DNA from 4 places in the Duganella violaceipulchra genome. Region 3 is predicted to be linked to each of the others. Evidence: predicted binding sites of a transcription regulator. Region 3 holds the regulator's gene; each other region holds the start of a gene.
What was found. Region 3 encodes sigma-54, which starts transcription at its own class of promoters, with help from an activator protein. Its sites were predicted from a motif close to TGGCANGNAANCTGCTTT; they were not measured.
Positions count from the first base shown of each region.

Region 1: the regulator sigma-54 is predicted to act here: its motif matches at 2,552-2,569, upstream of pedF (cytochrome c-550 PedF).
Region 2: the regulator sigma-54 is predicted to act here: its motif matches at 1,995-2,012, upstream of KVP70_RS03080 (EDSAP-1 family PEP-CTERM protein).
Region 4: the regulator sigma-54 is predicted to act here: its motif matches at 1,487-1,504, upstream of KVP70_RS23995 (ANTAR domain-containing response regulator).

Region 1 is NZ_JAHTGR010000038.1:15,247-19,979, reverse strand. It holds gene KVP70_RS32230 (prohibitin family protein) at 1-1,076, shown strand, start outside; gene KVP70_RS32225 (hypothetical protein) at 1,079-2,485, shown strand; gene pedF (cytochrome c-550 PedF) at 2,609-3,085, shown strand; gene KVP70_RS32215 (substrate-binding periplasmic protein) at 3,100-3,930, shown strand; gene KVP70_RS32210 (TonB-dependent receptor) at 3,930-4,733, shown strand, end outside.
Region 2 is NZ_JAHTGR010000002.1:42,777-47,509, reverse strand. It holds gene KVP70_RS03085 (FtsX-like permease family protein) at 1-1,797, shown strand, start outside; gene KVP70_RS03080 (EDSAP-1 family PEP-CTERM protein) at 2,098-3,015, shown strand; gene KVP70_RS03075 (isochorismate synthase) at 3,110-4,733, opposite strand, start outside.
Region 3 is NZ_JAHTGR010000005.1:265,811-270,543, reverse strand. It holds gene lptC (LPS export ABC transporter periplasmic protein LptC) at 1-479, shown strand, start outside; gene lptA (lipopolysaccharide transport periplasmic protein LptA) at 508-1,098, shown strand; gene lptB (LPS export ABC transporter ATP-binding protein) at 1,101-1,853, shown strand; gene KVP70_RS12025 (RNA polymerase factor sigma-54) at 1,859-3,337, shown strand; gene hpf (ribosome hibernation-promoting factor, HPF/YfiA family) at 3,415-3,774, shown strand; gene KVP70_RS12015 (enoyl-CoA hydratase/isomerase family protein) at 3,868-4,733, shown strand, end outside.
Region 4 is NZ_JAHTGR010000014.1:137,912-142,644, reverse strand. It holds gene KVP70_RS24000 (CmpA/NrtA family ABC transporter substrate-binding protein) at 1-418, opposite strand, end outside; gene KVP70_RS23995 (ANTAR domain-containing response regulator) at 795-1,418, opposite strand; gene can (carbonate dehydratase) at 1,553-2,230, opposite strand; gene dnaJ (molecular chaperone DnaJ) at 2,334-3,464, opposite strand; gene dnaK (molecular chaperone DnaK) at 3,586-4,733, opposite strand, start outside.

The sequences.
Region 1 (4,733 bases), on a different contig from region 3:
AAGTGGCAAACGGCAGCCTGGGTATCCGCATCAACCAGTTGACCGGCTCCGCCATCACCGTGCGCGATGGCGCGGTGTTCATGGTGCCCGGTGTGCATGTGCTGCGCCAGGTGTCGCTGCGCGACCAGGTGTACCGCCCGGCCGGCAACGATGATGCGCCATTCCAGTCGGTCGAGGGCCTGGCGTTGGGTGTGGACATGTCGGTGCGCTATGCGCTGGATGTGAACCGTGTGGCAGCCATGGCGCAGTCGCTGCCGCCGGACATCAATGGTTCCATCGTCGAGCCGGCGGTGCAGGGCGTGATCTACAAGGTGTTCACCCGCTACACCGTGCGCGAGATTTTTTCGACCAAACGCGCCGAGATCCAGCAGGCGATCGAGGCTGAGCTCAAGCCCAAGCTGGCGGCCGACGGCATCACACTGCGCGGCATCACCATTGGCAAGATCACACTGCCGGAAGAATACCAGGCCGGCATGGAAAAGCTGCTGGCCGAAGAACTTGAAACGGAAAAGATGCGCTATACGCTGGAGTTGAAGGAGAAGCAGGTCAAGCAGACCGCGCTCGAAGCCGATGCGGACAAGATTCGCCGCGAAAAGGCAGCCGAAGCCTCCGGCAACGAGCAGATCATCGCGGCCCGGGCGCAGGAGCAGGCGATGGCGCATGTGCTGCCGTTCAAGCAGAAGCAGATCGAGCAGCGCAAGCTGGAAGCGGAAGCGGAGAAAATGGCGCGCATCAAAACCTCGGAGGGCAACGCCCAGGCGCGCGTCATTGAAGCCGCAGGCGAAGCCGATTCGCGCCGCAAGCTGGCGGATGCGGAAGCCTATCGCCAGGAACTGGTGGGCAAGGTGGCCGCAGCGCAGATGGAGCGCGAGGGTGATCTGATTACCCGCAATCCGCTGCTGATCCAGAAGACGATGGCGGACAAACTGTCGGACAAGGTGTCGGTCATCATCGCGCCGTCGCCGACAGATGGCGGATTTATCGGCTCGGCGCTGCTGGGCAACCAACAGGGCAAGCAGCCGCGCATGGCGACAGTCAGCGCCGAAGCTGCGGACAGCGCCAAGGAAGGACAATAATCATGTCGATGATTGCAGCTGCCGCCGTACTGGCGATCGTTACGCAGGACCAGGCCGCGCTGCGCGCCGCGCCCAAGGATACGGCGCAGCAGCAGGCCGTCCTGTGGCAAGGCGACAGCCTGGAGATACGCGGCGAGAAGCAGGACTTCCTGCAGGTCTACGACTATCGCCGCGAGCGCGCCGGCTACATACGCGCTTCGCAGGTGCGCCGGGTCTCGCTGGCGCCGGCCGACGCACCGGAGCTGCTGTCGGTGGTGCGCTTCCTGCGCGATACGCCGGGCGCCGAATCGCTGGGCATCAGCTATGCGGCGGCCTACCTGAAGGCGGCACCGGCGGCCGCGATCACGGCGGAGCCCTTTGATGCGCTGGGCGCCATGGCAGAACGGTTGGCGCGGCGCGCTTCCTCCAAGCAGAGCAAGCAAGGCGATGTCACGATCGCCGCGCATCTGGAAGCGGTATCCAATTACGGCGTCGGTATCCGCAGCTTTGAGCGTGAAGGCCGCATGCAGCTGTGCTACGACGGCGAAGCCTACAGGCGCGTGCTGGCGATGCTGTCGGAGCCGCAGCAACGCGCAACGGCGGTGCTGGGGCTGACGCGCCAGGAATGTGTGGACCCGGCGCTGCGCCCCGGCGCGCGGGTGGCGCTGGACGAATGGCGTGCCGAGGTGCTGGAACGAGTCGACATGAAGGATCTGCCGCCGCATGTGCGCAATCGCATCCACATGCGGCGTGCGGCGGTGTGGTCGTCGGTGGCGTTTGCGCGGGCGCGCAAGGGCGAACCGGCGGCAGCGCCAGCCCAGCATGCGCTGGATGAACTGGGGATGGTGGAAGCTGCGGAGTTGACCGAGGACGACGCCGCCGCCTTTGCCGAAGCCGGTGTACGCGTGGGAAGTGTGCGCTGGGCGGCGGAGGACACGGCGCCACAGGGAGGCCTGCGCATACTGACGATGGCCGGGCAGCCGGGCGAAACCTGTGTCGCGCTGGTCGACGCAAAACACGATCAGCAGCATGCGTTGGCGCGTCGCTGTAGTTACGGCGTTGTCTGGCCTGCATCGGCACGCGCCAATACGCAGGGCACGGTGCTGTCGCTGGCGGTGCAACCGATGGACGGCTGGCGCGAGATGTGGCTGTTCCATCAGACCAGTGCCGGCTGGCTGGTCGACGTGCTGCCGCCGGCCGCCGCCGATCCTGACATTGGTTACGCCGAATTCGCCGGCTGGGTGCCGGGATCACAGAATATGCTGGTGGCGCGGGAAGCCCGTGTCGAGGGCAAGTTCAAGCGCAGTTTTGAACTGGTGGAGATTAACACGCTGGCGACGTTGAAGACCGCCGACAAGCCGTCGTCGCTGAGCATGTTCTATCGCTGGCAGGACCCGGCCTGGAAACGCCAGACCGTCAGCCTGCGTTGAACATCCGGGTTGTGACAGCTGTGCCAAATTGGAGCAGGTGTGCGATGGGTCAAGGCGAGAAATGCGTGGCATGGCATTTGCTCAATGGCTGTATATCACTCATTAAAACAGCCAGGAGACATCATGCACCATCCATTCCGCATTCTCGCCATCGTGACCGTCATCGCCGCCGCAGCCACGACATCCCTCTATGCCACCGCCCACGGCAACGTCGTGCCGCAGGCGGTGGACACCACGGGCCTGACGCCGCTCGGCGAAAAATGGCTGGACCAGAATCCTTATCGCGGCAACAAGCTTGCATTAAAAATCGGCACCTCCGCCTACAACCAGAACTGCGCCCGCTGCCACGGTCTGGAGGCCGTCACCGGCGGTATAGCCCCGGATCTGCGCCAGCTGGATCGCGACTGCACCGACGTCAAAAATGACACCAAGAAGAAGGCCTGCTACAAGGAGACCGATAACTATTTCCTGAACTCGATCCGGCACGGCAAGGTGCGTAACGGCGCCGTCTACATGCCGCCGTTTGAGGGGGTCTTCAATCAGGAAGCCATGTGGGCCATCAAGACCTACCTCGAAGTCCGTCGCGACGCCGCCAACTGATCGAGGAGCAGACCATGTCGAATTTTCGTTTGCGCGCTGGCGCGCTGATTCCTCTCGTCGCCGCGCTGCTGGGCGTCGCGGCGCCCGCCCACGCGGACTGGGACAAGATCCGTCTATCCGGTTCGCTCAAGGTGGCGGTGTATGAGCAGTTTGCGCCGTTCTCCGAGCGGGGCGCGGGCATCGATGTGGATGTGGCGCAGGCGCTGGCCGCCAAGCTAGGCTTGAAACTGAGCCTGCTGCCTTTTCCCGCCGGTGAGAACCTTGGCGACGACCTGCGCAACATGGTCTGGAAAGGACACTACCTCGGCTACGGACCGGCGGACATTTTGCTGCACGTGCCGGTGGAACCCCAACTGATGAACGAAAATGGCAAGGTCACCATCTTCGCGCCCTATCATGTCGAGACGGTGCGGCTGGTGCGCAGTGCACGCAGCATGCCGAGCTTTGAAGGCATTGATGCGCTGAGCGGCAAGACCATCGGCGTGGAGAAGGTCTCCATCGCGGCGATGGTGCTGCTGGGCGAAGGCAATGGACGCTTCCGCGAGAAGGTGCGGATTTTCGACACAGCCGCGGAAGCACTGGAACAACTCAAGTCGGGCCAGCTCGACGCCGTGCTGGCCAACCGCTCCGAGATCGATGCCGTGTTCCGGGACGATCCCGCCTTTCCGCTGAACGAAGTGGCGTTCCAGCGCCTGCCGCGCGCAGGATGGGCTGTGGGCATGGCGGTGCGCAAGGACGACCAGGATATGGCGAGATTGCTCCAGGCTGCCGTCAATGAAATGAAGGCCTCCGGCGAACTGCAAGCCATCTTTGCCCGGTACGGCGTGCACGAGCAGATGCCGTGATGCGCGGCTATGCGGCGGCCGGCGGCATGCTGCTGGCGTGCGGCGCTGCTGTTTCGGCCGATGGCGCAGTGGCTGCGTATTCGGCTACCGCCATGCTGTCGGTGGATATCGTCGGCGTTGCGCCATTGCCTGGACTGGGAGTGGACCGCAACCAGTTGCCCTACCAGGTGCAAACGGCGAACGCCATTGCGGTGGGCGCCGCTGCCGGCCAAAACCTCGGTGAGTTCATGGCGCGTCACCTGACTGGTGTGAATATCAACGAAGTGTCGGGGAGTCCGTTCCAGAACGACATCACCTATCGCGGCTTTCGCGCCTCGCCGGTGCTGGGTGCGTCGCAGGGGATTTCGGTGTACCTGGACGGGGTGCGCGTCAACGAACCATTCGGCGACGTGGTCAACTGGGACATGCTGCCCGAGGCGGCGATCGGCAATGTGATGCTGGCGCCGGGATCGAATCCACTGTATGGCCTCAATACCCTGGGCGGCGCGCTGGTGTTGAGCACCAAGTCCGGGAAAAGTCATCCGGGCGCCGATCTTGGCGTATCGGGCACCAGCAATGGCCAGCGTCGCGCCGACCTGGCCTATGGCTATGACAGCGGCGAACATTGGAACGCTTTCATCGCAGGGACGGCCTTTAGCGACAAGGGCTGGCGCGATAACTCGGATGGACGGCTGGCCAATGCCTATGTCAAGTTGGCCGGTGTCGCCGGCGACGACGAGTGGAGCGTCGCTCTGCTGGCCGGCCGCAGCCGCCTGGTGGGCAATGGCCTGCTGCCCGATGATTTGTATGAACAGAACCGCCGC
Region 2 (4,733 bases), on a different contig from region 3:
GAGCATGGCTGGATGGGCAAGATGCTGCTGCGCCTGCGGCCCGGCGCCTCGCTGCCGGCGATCATCGACCGTTTGCAGCAAGTGGTCGACAGCGCGCCGAGCATGCAGAATTTTTCGCCGGAGACGCGCGCACGCCTCGGCAAGCGCAAGGCGATTGAGCTCACCATGTCGCCGCTGCGCGATGCCTATTTTGACTACAAGATGGAGAACAGCTTTGTATCGGCGCCCGGCGACAGGGCCAACCCTGTGCTGGTCGTCGGCCTGGCTGCGCTGGCGGTGGTGATCCTGACCATGGCGGCGATCAATTACGTCAACCTGAGCATGGTCCGCGTGCTGCGGCGCCAGCGCGAAGTGGCGATGCGCAAGGTGCTCGGCGCCGGCGTGGCTCAGCTGATGATGCTGTTCCTGCTCGAATCATTGGTGGTGGCGCTGACGGCCACCGCGCTCGGATTGATGCTGGCCTGGCTGGCGTTGCCAGTCTTTTCGCAATTGGTCAACCGCCAGCTCGATGGCCTGCTGTCGTTGCAGAACGTGGTCGCCGCGTTCGGCCTTGGCAGTTTGCTGGGCGTGCTGACGGCGATCTATCCGGCCTGGGTGGCGCTGCGGGTGCATCCGACCCAGGTGCTGGCCGGCCGTCCCGACACGGAATCGCGCGCGAGCATGCAATGCCGGCGCGCCTTGACGGTGCTGCAGGTGTCGGTCGCGATGGGTCTTGCCAGCGTAACGATCGCCGTCGCGTGGCAAACCCATTATGCGATGCACGCCTCGCCCGGTTTTGATCCGACGCCGTTCGTGATTGTCGATATGCCGGAACGGGTCAAGGACAGCGAGAAGGCGCGGCGCTTTTACTCGGCACTGGCGGCGCAGCCTGGCGTTGCCGGCGTGGCGATATCGGAAGATCCGGTGGGCCGGCTCGATTGGGCCTGGACCCATGACATGACGCGTCCCGGCGGGCAGAGTGCTGGCATGGAAATGAAATCGGTCAGCGCGAACTTCTTCGAGCTTTACGGCGTCGCGCCGCTGGCCGGACGCTTGTTCCAGGCGTCTATGGACCAGGAGGATGACCGGGTGCCGGTGGTGCTGAACGCGGTCGCTGCGCGCGAGCTGGGTTTCGCCAGCGCCGAGGAGGCAATTGGCCAGACCTTGCTGTTCAAGGGTTTCGAAAACAGGGTGATCTCCAAGCGCATCGTCGGCATCGCTCCGGAGTTGAGATTCCATTCGCTGCGCGACAAGCCGACCGCGACCGCCTATGAACTGTGGACGGCGGGGACGGTGTTGAGCGTGCGTGCAGCGGCTGATCCGGCGGCCGTCGAGCGCAGCGCGCGGGCGTTGTGGCCCAGCTTTTTCCCGGATGCGATCCCCAAGATCATCCGCGCCGGCGATGTACTGGCCGCCAATTATGCGGATGACGCGCGCCTGGCCAAGTTGATGTCGGTCGCCACCGGCATCGCGCTGGCGATCGCCGCTTTTGGCACGTATGTGCTGTCGGCGAACACGGTGCAGCGGCGCGCCAGGGAGATCGTCATGCGCAAGCTGCACGGCGCGCGCGGTGCCGACATCGGCCTGCTGGTGGTACGGGAAATTGGCATGCTGGTGCTGGCGGCGGCGGTGATCGCGTTGCCGATCGCGGTGACTGCGATTCGCCGCTACCTGTCGCGCTATGTCGAACACGCGCCGATCGGTTATTGGACCTTGCTGTTCGCGCTGTCGCTGACGCTGGTCATCGCCCTGATCGCCATCGCCCGCCACACCTGGATCGCCATGCGCATGGTACCGGCCGAGGCGTTGCGAACGTAGTCACAACGGGGTCAAGTCTGACATTCGGACACGAACTCAACTCACAACAGTCACAACGGGGTCAAGTCTGACATTCGGACACGAACTCAACTCACAACGGGAAATAATAAATAATTACGTGGTCATATTTTTTTACAGTACTCTTCAATAATATTTATTATTTTTCGTAAGTGATTGATTTATATGGAATAAAATACTGGATCGATTCCTGCTTATTCTCTTTTTGAAGGAAGGGTTTCTGTTTGCCTTGTTCTTCATTATAAATTTTTACTTCGGAAATTTTAAATAAGAGAGACCATCATGAATGCGAAAATACTGAAGAAAAAAACGCTAGCAGCCGCCATCTGTTTGACGGTTGCGGGATTCGGGGCTGCCGGCAGTGCGCAAGCGACCGCCATAGCGTTTGCTGAAAACAGGCTGACCAATTTTGCGATAACGTCGAGCCCGGGTTCCAACATTAGCGTGACAGGTACGCCGCAACGCAATACCAGCAACTTTGCGACGTTCACCGGATTCCCCGGGGCGGTCTTTCAAGACCCTGTGCCGCTGGGGAACGCTTCGGATGCGCTGGAAGCTTTTTCGGGTACGGGGCCCGTGCCCGGCCAGAACAACTACGTTTTTTTGGCGGGTTCCAGTGGCGGTATGGTTGGCTCCCGCGGCGATAGCGATACAGCGGCCGGCAACCCGTTCGCTCCCGGCGGAGTTCCCCAAGTAAATAATGTCGCCGAGGCGCGGGTCACCACCGGCGCCGGTAAAGCGGGATCGTCGGGAGGGATGAATACCGCGAACGCCGCCATCGCGTTTTCTTTTGTGCTGGCGGGCCCGGGCACCATCACCTTCAATTTCAGTGATGTATACCGGTATTACGCGTCCACCACCACCAACGGCGAAGGCGCGCAGGGCACTATTGCGAACATCTTCACGATTAACGATGCTGCCGGCAATACGGTCTTCAACGACAGCCAGGCAGTGCTCAACGTGAATTGCGCATCCAACAGCGGTGTGCCCAGCGTTTGCGACTCGGGTCTGCTCAGCGGAACGTTCTCGGATACGTCGGGACTGCTGAGCGCCGGGAATTACACCGTCAGCCTGCTGACCAGCAGCGCGGCAACTGTCACATCGCTGGCAGCCGTGCCGGAACCGGCCACCCTGCTCTTGCTCGGCGGCGGCTTGGGCGCGATGGCGTTTGTGCGGCGCCGTAGCGCGGCTCATTGCTAGCCGCATTGCTTGTCTTACTACTGGCATATCCGGCAAATAATCCAGGATTTCCCGGATTTTTTTGCCGGTGTGGAATGTCGCGGCGTTTCCGCGCTTACCGTATCTGTCGTTCGTCCTGCCCGAGGGCGAACTTCATCGCTCGCAGCTTGAGTTCTGTTTCCGCGAATTCGCTTTCCGGTTCCGAATCGCCAACGATGCCGCAGCCAGCGAATAAGGATGCTTCATTATTTTTCACCAGCACGGAACGTAGCGCCACAGCAAATTCTCCTTGTCCTTGCGCGTCCATCCATCCGACCGGCGCCGCAAACCAGCCGCGATCGAGCTGCTCGTGGCTGCGCAAATACGCCAGCGCCGTCGCGCGTGGAAGTCCGCCGACGGCAGGAGTGGGATGCAGCGCCGCGACCAGGTCGAGCACATGGGCGTCGCTACGCAAGCGCCCGGCGATCGGCGTATACAAATGCTGTACGTTTTGGAGTTTAAGCAGGACCGGTTGCGAGGGGATGTCCAGATTCTCGCAGTAGGCATCCAGCGCGTTGCGCAGCATTTCCACCACCAGCGCGTGCTCGTGCCTGTCCTTGTTACTGTTCAGAAGTTGCTCGCCCAGCAGTTGATCTTCCGGGACAGAACGGCCCCGGCGGCAAGTACCGGCGAGCGCGGTGACGTCCACCGTTTTCGCATGCAGCCGCACCAGCCTTTCTGGCGTGGCGCCCAGGAAGCAGCTGTCTCCCCGCGAAATAGCGAACAGGTAGGCCTGAGGGTAAATGTCTTGCAGCCTTTGCAAGGCGTGCCGGACGGCGAATGGCCGCGTGCCGACCGCTTGTACTTCCCGCGCCAGTACCACTTTCTGGATGGCGCCGCCGCGTATGGTGGCCGCCGCATCCCGCACCAGCTGTTTCCATTGCGTGGCCGGCAGGATGTTGCGGTAATGTAGCTGATCCGGTGTGCTTGTCACTTCCGCATCCGGTTCAGTGCGGCCAAGTAGTTGCAGCCAGAGCTGCTCCAACCGCGCGGCTTCCGGCGCCGGCTGTTGGTCCGCCTCGACGATGATATTCACCGTCAGATAGCTGGCGTCCATCGCTTTCGTTAATTGCAATTTCGGAAGTATCAACGAGGCATCCGCGAACCCGTGCCAACGAGGCGTCCTGGTCTGTTCTGGATCGAAAGAAAATCCGCCGCAGAGCATGGGGCCGGCGTTCAGCTCGCCTGCCGGCTTGTCGATCAAGGCTCCGTCCAGCAAGGTGCGCCAGGCGGCAAGGACTTGCGCAAACCTGTCCTGGCCCTGGCCTTCGAGCACCCGGGCGGCATCGACACCGATCAGCGCGAAGTTGGCTGTTCCCTGCGTCCATAAAAACGTCGGGCTTGTTGAAGTGTGGGCGGCGTCGAACACCTTGATCGGATCGAAAGCGTCGATGCGCTGGGTTACGCTGACCAACACGGGGCGGCCTGCCGCTTTTGCCCGCTCATGCCCCGCGTCCAGCGCCTGTCTTAAGTTGCCGCGATCAAGGGACAAGCCGCGCGCTGTCGATCGATAATAGAGTATCTGTTCATTGATAAACCAGGTTATCAGTTCGCGAAATATTCTTTCGATAAAGTCCGGCTCAAGTCCGGCTTTCACGGCCCACATGCGTCTTGGCGGTATCATCGCCGCCACCCGCTCAGGCGCAGGTATACTTTTTTCATCGGCCTTGAATGCCGATGCGGCTTTGACGTAATCGAGG
Region 3 (4,733 bases):
CGCAGGTGGACCAGCACCGCAACGAGCCGGACTACATCATCGACCGCTTCAGCATGGTGCGCATGAACAAGGCCGGCCAGCCGGCCTACATCATCTCCGGCGAAAAACTGACCCACCGGCCGGTCGACGATGCCTCCGACATCGACAAGCCGACTGTGCACAGCCTGTCCGGCGACCAGCCGCCGATGAATATCAATGCCGACACCGCCCATGTCGACCAGGGCAATACGCGCGTCAAGCTCAATGGTAATGTGAGCGTGGTGCGCCCGGCCGGGCCGCAAGCGCAGGCGATGCGCATGACCACGCCGGCGCTGACCGTCTACCCGGACGAGGAACGGATGGAAACCGCCAGCCCGGTGGCGCTGGAAATGGGCAACGCCACCGCCAACGGCATCGGCATGAAGGCCAATAACGCCACCCGCGCAGTGCAGCTGGGCGGACGCGGACAACTGACGATGCCGCCGCGCGCCGGCCATTGAGGAAACAATGATGATGAATGGAATGACGATGAAGAAACTGATACTCTCGGCGGCGATGTTGTTGCTGGCGGCCGCTGGGGCCCACGCGGAAAAAGCCGATGCCAACAAGCCGACCAAGATCGACTACGACGACCTGCAAATCGACGACGTCAAGCAGATCAAGACGCTGATCGGCAATGTCGTGCTGACGCGCGGCACCTTGCTGATGAAGTCGCCCAAGGCGGTGGTGACCACCGATCCGGAAGGCTATAACTTCGTCGTGCTGACCAGCACGCCGGGTACGCTGTCGACCTTCCGCCAGAAGCGCGACGGCGCCGGCGACCAGTGGATCGAGGGCGAAGCCGAACGCATCGAATACAGCGACAAGACCGACCTGGTCAAGCTGTTCTCGAAAGCCAGGGTGCGCCAGCTGGAAGGCCCGCGCATGACCAGCGAAGTCAACAGCGAGTTCATCTCCTACGACAGCCGCACCGAACATTTCGACGTCAAGAACAACGTCTCCGGCGTCAGCAAGCCGGGCGCCGGCCGCGGCACCATGGTGATCCAGCCGACCATCCGTCCGGCCGCGCCGGCGGCCTCTGCACCGGCCGCGTCGACGCCGCCGGCCACGGAGAAGTAAGCATGGAACCATCCTGCGGTAGCACCCTGATCGTGCGCGGCCTGCAAAAGACCTACGGCAAGCGCCAGGTCGTGCATGACGTGTCCCTGCAAGTCGAATGCGGCGAAGTGGTGGGCCTGCTCGGCCCCAACGGCGCCGGCAAGACCACCTCGTTCTACATGATCGTCGGCCTGGTGCCGTCGGACGCCGGCAGCATCGATATCAGCGGCACCGATATCTCCTCGCTGCCTATCCACCGCCGCGCCTCGCTCGGCTTGTCCTACCTGCCGCAGGAAGCGTCGGTGTTCCGCAAGCTGACGGTGGAAGAAAATATCCGCGCCGTCCTCGAAATCCAGAAGGTGGACGGCAAGCCTTTATCCAAGGCTGCCATTGATGAACGGCTCAATACCCTGCTGGCCGATTTGCAAATCGAAAAGCTGCGCGAAAACCAGGCGCTGTCGCTCTCGGGCGGCGAGCGCCGCCGCGTGGAGATCGCGCGCGCACTGGCGACCAACCCGCGCTTCGTGCTGCTCGACGAACCATTCGCCGGGGTCGACCCGATCGCCGTGATTGAGATCCAGCGCATCGTGCGCTTTCTCAAGGAACGCGGCATCGGCGTCCTCATTACCGATCACAATGTGCGCGAAACGCTGGGCATCTGCGACCGCGCATATATCATCAACCAGGGCACGGTATTGGCTTCAGGCCGGCCAGACGACATCATCGCCAACGAATCGGTGCGTCGCGTGTATCTGGGTGAACACTTCCGTATGTAAAACCCATGAAACAGTCTTTGCAACTGCGCACGTCGCAGCACCTCGCGCTGACACCTCAGTTGCAGCAGTCGATCCGGCTGCTGCAACTGTCGACGCTGGAGCTGCACCAGGAACTGGAACAGCTGCTGACCGATAATCCGCTGCTGGAGCGCCTCGACGACCCGCTGGACCGCTCGCTGCGGCTGCTGTCGGACGGCGCCATCAGCCAGCAAGCCCCGGTCGGCGACGCGCCGCCCGAAGGCCCGCCCAACGCCCAGGAGGCGCCGGCCGCCGACGCCGACAACTACGACGGCCCGGCCGCCGACACCGAAAGCACCAGCAGCGACGCCGACGTCGACTGGAGCGACGCCGGCCGCAGCAAGGCGCCCGACGACGAGGACTCGCGTCCGCAACTGGAGGCCAGCCACTGCACCCTGCGCGAACATCTGATGGAGCAGATGCGGGTGACGGTGCTGGAGATGCGCGACCGCGCGCTGGTCGAGCTGATCATCGACGCGCTGGACGAAAACGGCTACCTCGAGGAATCGCTGGAAGAGATCCTGGCCCGCCTGCCGGAAGAGCTGGAACTGGAGCTCGACGAATTGCAGACCGCCCTGTCGATGCTGCAAAGCTTCGACCCGATGGGCGTGGGCGCGCGCAACGCGTCCGAATGCCTGGCGTTGCAGATCAAGCGCCTGCCGGCCATCCCGATGGTCACGCGGCGCATGGCGCTGACGATTGTTGAAAATCATTTGACCTGGTTTGCCCAGCGCGATTTCAACAAACTGAAGAAGGCGCTGCTGTGCGACGACGAAGATTTGCGCGAAGCACAAACCGTCATCCGCCAGTGCAATCCGCATCCGGGGTCGGCGTTCGCGTCGGACGTGTCGGACTACGTGGTGCCGGACGTGATCGTCAAAAAAGCGCGCAACGGCTGGCAAGTGAGCCTGAACAACGACGTCATGCCGCGCCTGCGCGTGAACGCCATGTACGCCAACCTGCTCAAGCAGGGAAAAGGCGAGGGCGCGATGGGCGCGCAGCTGCAGGAAGCGAAGTGGCTGATCAAGAATATGCGCCAGCGTTTCGACACGATTTTGCGCGTCGCACAAGCGATAGTAGAACGACAAAAGAACTTTTTCTCCCATGGCGCCGTTGCCATGCGCCCCCTTGTGCTTCGCGAAATTGCTGATACACTGGGTCTACACGAGAGCACTATTTCTCGTGTAACAACTCAAAAATATATGCTGACCCCGCATGGCATGTTTGAGTTGAAATATTTCTTTGGTAGCCATGTCGCCACCGAAGCGGGGGGGGAAGCAAGTTCGACGGCGATACGCGCACTCATCGTGCAATTGACAGGAGCAGAAGACCCTAAAAATCCTTTATCCGACAGTAAGATTGCGGACATGCTGGGAGAACAAGGCATGGTGATTGCGCGACGCACTGTTGCCAAATATCGCGAAGCGTTGAAGATCCCGCCAGTCAGTCTCCGTAAATCTTTGTAGTTATTTGGTTCCTGCGCGCCCGGCGGTAATGGGCTCCGCACTAACCGTAAGAAGCGACATTATCTTTAGGAGTGTGTATGAATCTCACCATCAGTGGACATCATCTCGAAGTGACCTCGGCCATCCGTGAATACGTGCAGAACAAGCTGGAACGCGTCACCCGCCACTTTGATCAAGTGATTGATATTGCTGTCATCCTGACTGTAGATAACCTCAAAGAGAAAGAGAAACGCCAGAAGGCTGAAATCAACCTGCGCATGTCGGGCAAGACCGTCTACGTGGAAAGCCTGTCGCAGGACCTGTACGCCGCCATCGATACCTTGATCGACAAGCTGGATCGGCAGGTCATGAAGTACAAAGCCAAGGTCCAAGAGCACGGCCACGATGCGATCAAGCATCTCCCGGATAGCTACGAACCCGCTGCCGCCGCCCTATAACAACGGCCCCGGCACCATCCAACTAAGGGCGCAGAGGCGCCCTTTTTTGCGCCCGCAGTAAAATAGGGTTTTCACCACGACCCTAGAGACTCCATGAGCGTATACGTCCACACCAGCGTCAGCAACGGAACCGGCTTCATCACCCTGGACCGCCCCAAGGCCTTGAACTCTTTATCGCTGGCGATGGTGCGCGATATCACGCAGGCGCTGCTGGCCTGGCGCGACGACAGCGGCGTGGCCGCCGTCGTCATCCGCAGCAGCAGCGAAAAGGCCTTCTGCGCCGGCGGCGACATCCGCTTCTTCTACGACGCCGGCCGCGCCACGCCGCAGGGCGGCAGCGCGCTGGTGGAGGATTTCTTCACCGAGGAATACGCGCTCAATCACCTGATCCATTTTTATCCCAAGCCCTACGTCGCGCTGATGGACGGCGTGGTCATGGGCGGCGGCATGGGCGTGGCGCAGGGCGGTCCGGACTGCCGCGTGCGCATCGTCACCGAGCGCACCAGGATGGCCATGCCGGAAGTGAACATCGGCCTGTTCCCGGACGTGGGCGGCAGCTATTTCCTGGCGCGCGCGCCGGGCCAGCTGGGCTGCTACCTGGGCGTCACCGGCGTCACCATCGGCGCGGCCGATGCGCTGCACGCGGGGCTGGCCGATCACTTTGTGCCGGGCAGCGAGATGGCGGCGCTGGCGGCGCTGCTTGAGTCGACTCCGGGGGCTGGCGTGGCCGCGGCCATCGCGGCCTTCGCGGCGCCATTCAAGGCCGCTGCCGGCGACAGCAAGCTGGCGGCCGAGCGCGCCGCCATCGACCGCCACTTCGGCGCCGGCTCGGTGTCCGCCATCGTCGCCTCGCTGAAAACCGACGACAGCGCCTTCGCGCAAAAGACGCTGCAAGTGATGGCCACCCGTTCGCCGCTGATGATGTGCGTGACGCACGAGCTGGTCCGGCGCGGCGCCGC
Region 4 (4,733 bases), on a different contig from region 3:
GGGCGAAGGTGTATTCGCGCTTGTCGGTCTGCATCAGCTTGGCCAGCGACGCGCCGTCGACGGCGCCCTTGTCGGCCAGCTTCTTCGACAGCGTGATGGCCTGGCCGTTGTTGTTCAGGCCCATCAGCACCGCCATGTCCTTCTTCTGGCCGCCGATGCCCATCTGCACGCCGTAAAGCAGGCCATACAGCACATGGGCCGCGTCCAGATCGCCGTTGGCCAGCTTGTCGCGCACGCCGGCCCAGGAAGCCTCTTTGCTCAGCACGAATTTGACGCCGTATTTCTTGTCGAAGCCCAGCACCGAGGCCATCACCACCGACGCGCAGTCGGTCAGCGGAATGAAGCCGATCTTGATTTCTTCCTTCTCCGGCTTGTCCGAACCCGCCGCCCACACCCCACCCGTTGCCAATCCCAACATGCTTCCCCCCGCTACCAGGCCTGCGCCATGAATGATTTGCCGACGCTTGGTGTTCACAGTGTCGGATGGCAGGTCGTTGCCCGCTTTTGGTTCTTCATATTCCATCGCAAATCCCTCATGTAGTCAGCAAGACAAAACGGCAAAAAAAAAGTCTACCCAACATGAACGGATTCATGAGTGTAGACGTCGTTGTCTGGTGGACCTCACCGCCGTTGGCGAGGTACAGCAAGCGCATCGTTGCGCTTGCCTACAAGCTATGCAATGTCTGTGCCAGCAAGTTTACAGAGGAAGAAAGCGGGAATCGGGCGGATGACAGCGCCGTGCGATGGCGCAGAAAACGCACTGCTATTGCGCAGCGCATCATTTTGGACGGGATTTAGCCGAGCAGGTCTTCGACGTCGAGGATGCGCTGGGCCACCTCGGACAGCTTGAGGTTCTTGCTCATCGCCATGCTGCGCAGCTTTTGAAAGGCTTGCTCTTCGGTGAAACCTTGGCGTTCCATCAACAGGCCCTTGGCGCGTTCGATGATCTTGCGTTCGGCCAGCTTGCTCTTGGTGTCGGACAGCTCGTCCAGCAGCTTCTGCTCGCGCTTGAAGCGCGCCAGCGCCACCTGCAGCACCGGCTTGATGCGGTCGCTCTGCAGGCCGGCCACGATGTAGGCCGACACGCCGGCCGCCATGGCGGCCTCCATGCTCTCGGTGTCGTCGCTCTCGGTGAACATGACGATGGGACGGCGCTCGTCGCGGGTGGCGATGACGATGTGCTCCAGCACGTCGCGGGCGTCGGATTCGGCGTCGACGATGATCATGTCGGGTTGCAGCTGTGCTATGCGCTCGGGCAAATACATGTCCGGCGGCAGCGAAGCGATGATGTCGTAGCCCGCTTCGAGCAAGCCGATGCGCAACGCGCGGGCGCGCTCGGCCTGTGCACGCAGCGCTTCGTCATCCTCGTCGCCGGCGTGGATGATGGTGTTGACGACCACTATGCGTAAATGTTTCATGGTCATGCGGAGTATTGGAGTTGGTTCATGACGCTTATGCAAGCAAGAATCAATCCATTCTACGGCACAAAGCCGCTGTCCTGCCAGCGATTGCGGTCCGCCGCCAACGGTGCGGCAACGGACCGCGTCGGAAATCAGGCGATTTCCGCTTCGTACACGCCCAGGCGCCTGGCCAGGCGCGGCGCCAGTTCGTGGGCGGCGGAGACGGTCATCTCCAGGTCGTGCAGCTTGCCGTCCTTCAGGCCGTAAACCCAGCCGTGCACCGTGACGTTCTGGCCGCGGTCCCAGGCGTCCTGCACGATGGTGGTCTGGCAGACGTTGGCCACCTGCTCGACCACGTTCAGCTCGCACAGGCGCTCCGAACGCTTCTTGCTCGGCAGGATATCGCCGAGGTAGCGCTCATGCTTCTGGTGCACGTCCTGCACGTGGCGCAGCCAGTTGTCGGCCAGGCCGACGCGGGTGCCGGTCATCGCCGCGTGCACGCCCTTGCAGCCGTAGTGGCCGACGATGATCACATGCTTCACTTTCAGCACATCTATCGCGAACTGCAAGACCGACAGGCAGTTCAGGTCCGAGTGCACCACCACATTGGCGATGTTGCGATGGACGAAGACGTCGCCAGGCGCCAGGCCCAGCAGCTCGTTCGCCGGCACGCGGCTGTCCGAGCAGCCTATCCACAGGTATTCCGGCGAGGCTTGCTGCGCCAGGCGGTTGAAGAAGTCCGGATCGCGCTCGACTTCCGATTCGGCCCAGCGGCGGTTGTTGTCCAGCAGGTCGCTCAACGGGGAATTGCTGTTGTCCAGATCACTCATGATGCTCCTCTCGTACATAAGAAGACCGCCGGTCCACCCGGAAAGGGTGGCGCGGCGGTCCGATATTACCAAGACTGCATGACGTCGCAGTTACTCGAAATCTTTACTCGAAAAAGTCCTTCACCTTGTCGCGCCAGGTCTTGCTTTGCGGGCTGTGCTTGGAACCGCCTTCGGTGGTCAGCTTTTCGAAATCGCGCAGCATGTCCTTCTGCTTCTCGGTCAGCTTGACCGGGGTCTCGACCGCCACGTGGCAGAACAAGTCGCCCGCGAAGCCGGAACGCACGCCCTTGATGCCCTTGCCCTTGAGGCGGAAGGTCTTGCCCGACTGGGTGCCTTCAGGAATCGTGAACGACACTTTACCAGACAAAGTCGGAACCTCGATGTCGCCGCCCAAAGCCGCCTTGGCGAACGAGATCGGCATTTCGCAGTGCAGGTCGTCGCCCTCGCGCTGGAACACACTGTGCGGCTTGATGTGGATTTCCACATACAGGTCGCCCGATGGTCCGCCGTTGGTGCCCGGCTCGCCGTTGCCGGACGAGCGGATGCGCATGCCGTTGTCGATGCCGACCGGGATCTTCACTTCCAGCGTCTTGTTGCGCTTGATGCGGCCCTGGCCGGCGCAGGCCGCGCATGGCTCGGGGATGATCTTGCCGGTGCCGTGGCATTTCGGGCAGGTCTGCTGGATGCTGAAGAAGCCCTGCTGCATGCGCACCTGGCCGTGGCCGGCGCAGGTCGAGCACGTGACCGGCGAGGTGCCGGGCTTGGCGCCCGAACCGTGGCAGGTGTCGCACTTGTCCCAGGACGGCACGCGAATGGTGGTGTCGAAGCCGTGCGCGGCCTGCTCCAGCGTAATCTCCAGGTTATAGCGCAAATCAGCGCCGCGATATACCTGCGGGCCCTGGCTGCGGCCGCGGCCGCCGCCACCGAAGATGTCGCCGAAGATGTCGCCGAAGGCATCGCCGAAACCGCCGGCGCCGCCGCCGAAGCCACCGCCGCCGCCCATGTTCGGATCGACGCCGGCGTGACCGTAACGGTCATACGCTTCGCGCTTCTCCGGATTGGTCAGCATCTCGTAGGCTTCTTTGACTTCCTTGAATTTTTCTTCAGACTCTTTGCTATCCGGATTGCGGTCCGGATGGTATTTCATCGCCAGTTTGCGATACGACTTCTTGATCTCGTCTTCCGACGCGTTTTTGGCGACACCAAGTGTCTCGTAGAAATCTCGCTTTGCCATATTGTCGGCACCTTGCTGTATTGAATACTGATGTACTGTTTATGCTAAAAAGCCGAGCCGGCGCCGTTATACACGGCCACACGACTCGGCGCTCGTCCTCCCCTATGCGGGGATGGCGATATTACTTGCTGTCTTTGACTTCTTTGAAGTCGGCGTCGACCACGTCGTCCTGCGGCTTGGCCTGCTCGGCGCCCGCGCCAGCCTGCGCGCCTTCAGCACCGCCGCCGGCGGCAGCTTGCTGCGCCTGCATGTCAGCGTACATCTTCTCGCCCAGCTTCTGCGAAGCGGTCGACAGCGATGCCACTTTGGCGTCGATCTCGGCCTTGTCGCCGGCCTTGATCGAACCTTCCAGGTCGGTGATCGCAGCTTCGATTTTTTCCTTCTCGCCCGCTTCCAGCTTGTCGCCGTATTCGGTCAGCGATTTGCGGGTCGAGTGCACCAGCGCGTCGGCCTGGTTGCGCGATTCGGCCAGCTCTTTCACTTTCTTGTCTTCTTCGGCGTTGACTTCGGCATCCTTCACCATCTTCTGGATCTCAGCTTCGGTCAGGCCGGAGTTGGCCTTGATCGTGATCTTGTTTTCCTTGCCGGTGGCCTTGTCCTTGGCGCCGACGTGCAGAATGCCGTTGGCGTCGATGTCGAAGGTCACTTCGATCTGTGGCGTGCCGCGCGATGCTGGCGGGATGCCTTCCAGATTGAATTCGCCCAGGCCCTTGTTGCCGGCCGCGATTTCACGCTCACCCTGGTAGACCTTGATGGTCACCGCCGGCTGGTTGTCGTCGGCGGTCGAGAACACTTGCGAGAACTTGGTAGGAATCGTGGTGTTCTTGTGGATCATCTTGGTCATCACGCCGCCCAGGGTTTCGATACCCAGCGACAGAGGCGTCACATCCAGCAGCAGCAAGTCCTTGCGTTCGCCCGACAGCACCGAGCCCTGGATCGCGGCGCCAACGGCGACGGCTTCATCCGGGTTGACGTCCTTGCGTGGGTCTTTGCCGAAGAACTCTTTAACTTTTTCCTGCACCTTAGGCATGCGGGTCATGCCGCCGACCAGGATGATGTCGTCGATGTCCGAAACCTTGACGCCGGCATCCTTGATCGCGGTGCGGCATGGTTCCATGGTCGCGTTGATCAGTTCCTCGACCAGCGATTCCAGCTTGGCGCGGGTCATCTTCAGCGTCAGGTGGACCGGCGCGCCGTTCGCCATGGCGATGTACGGCTCGTTGATCTCGGTCTGCTGCGACGACGACAGTTCGATCTTCGCGCGCTCGG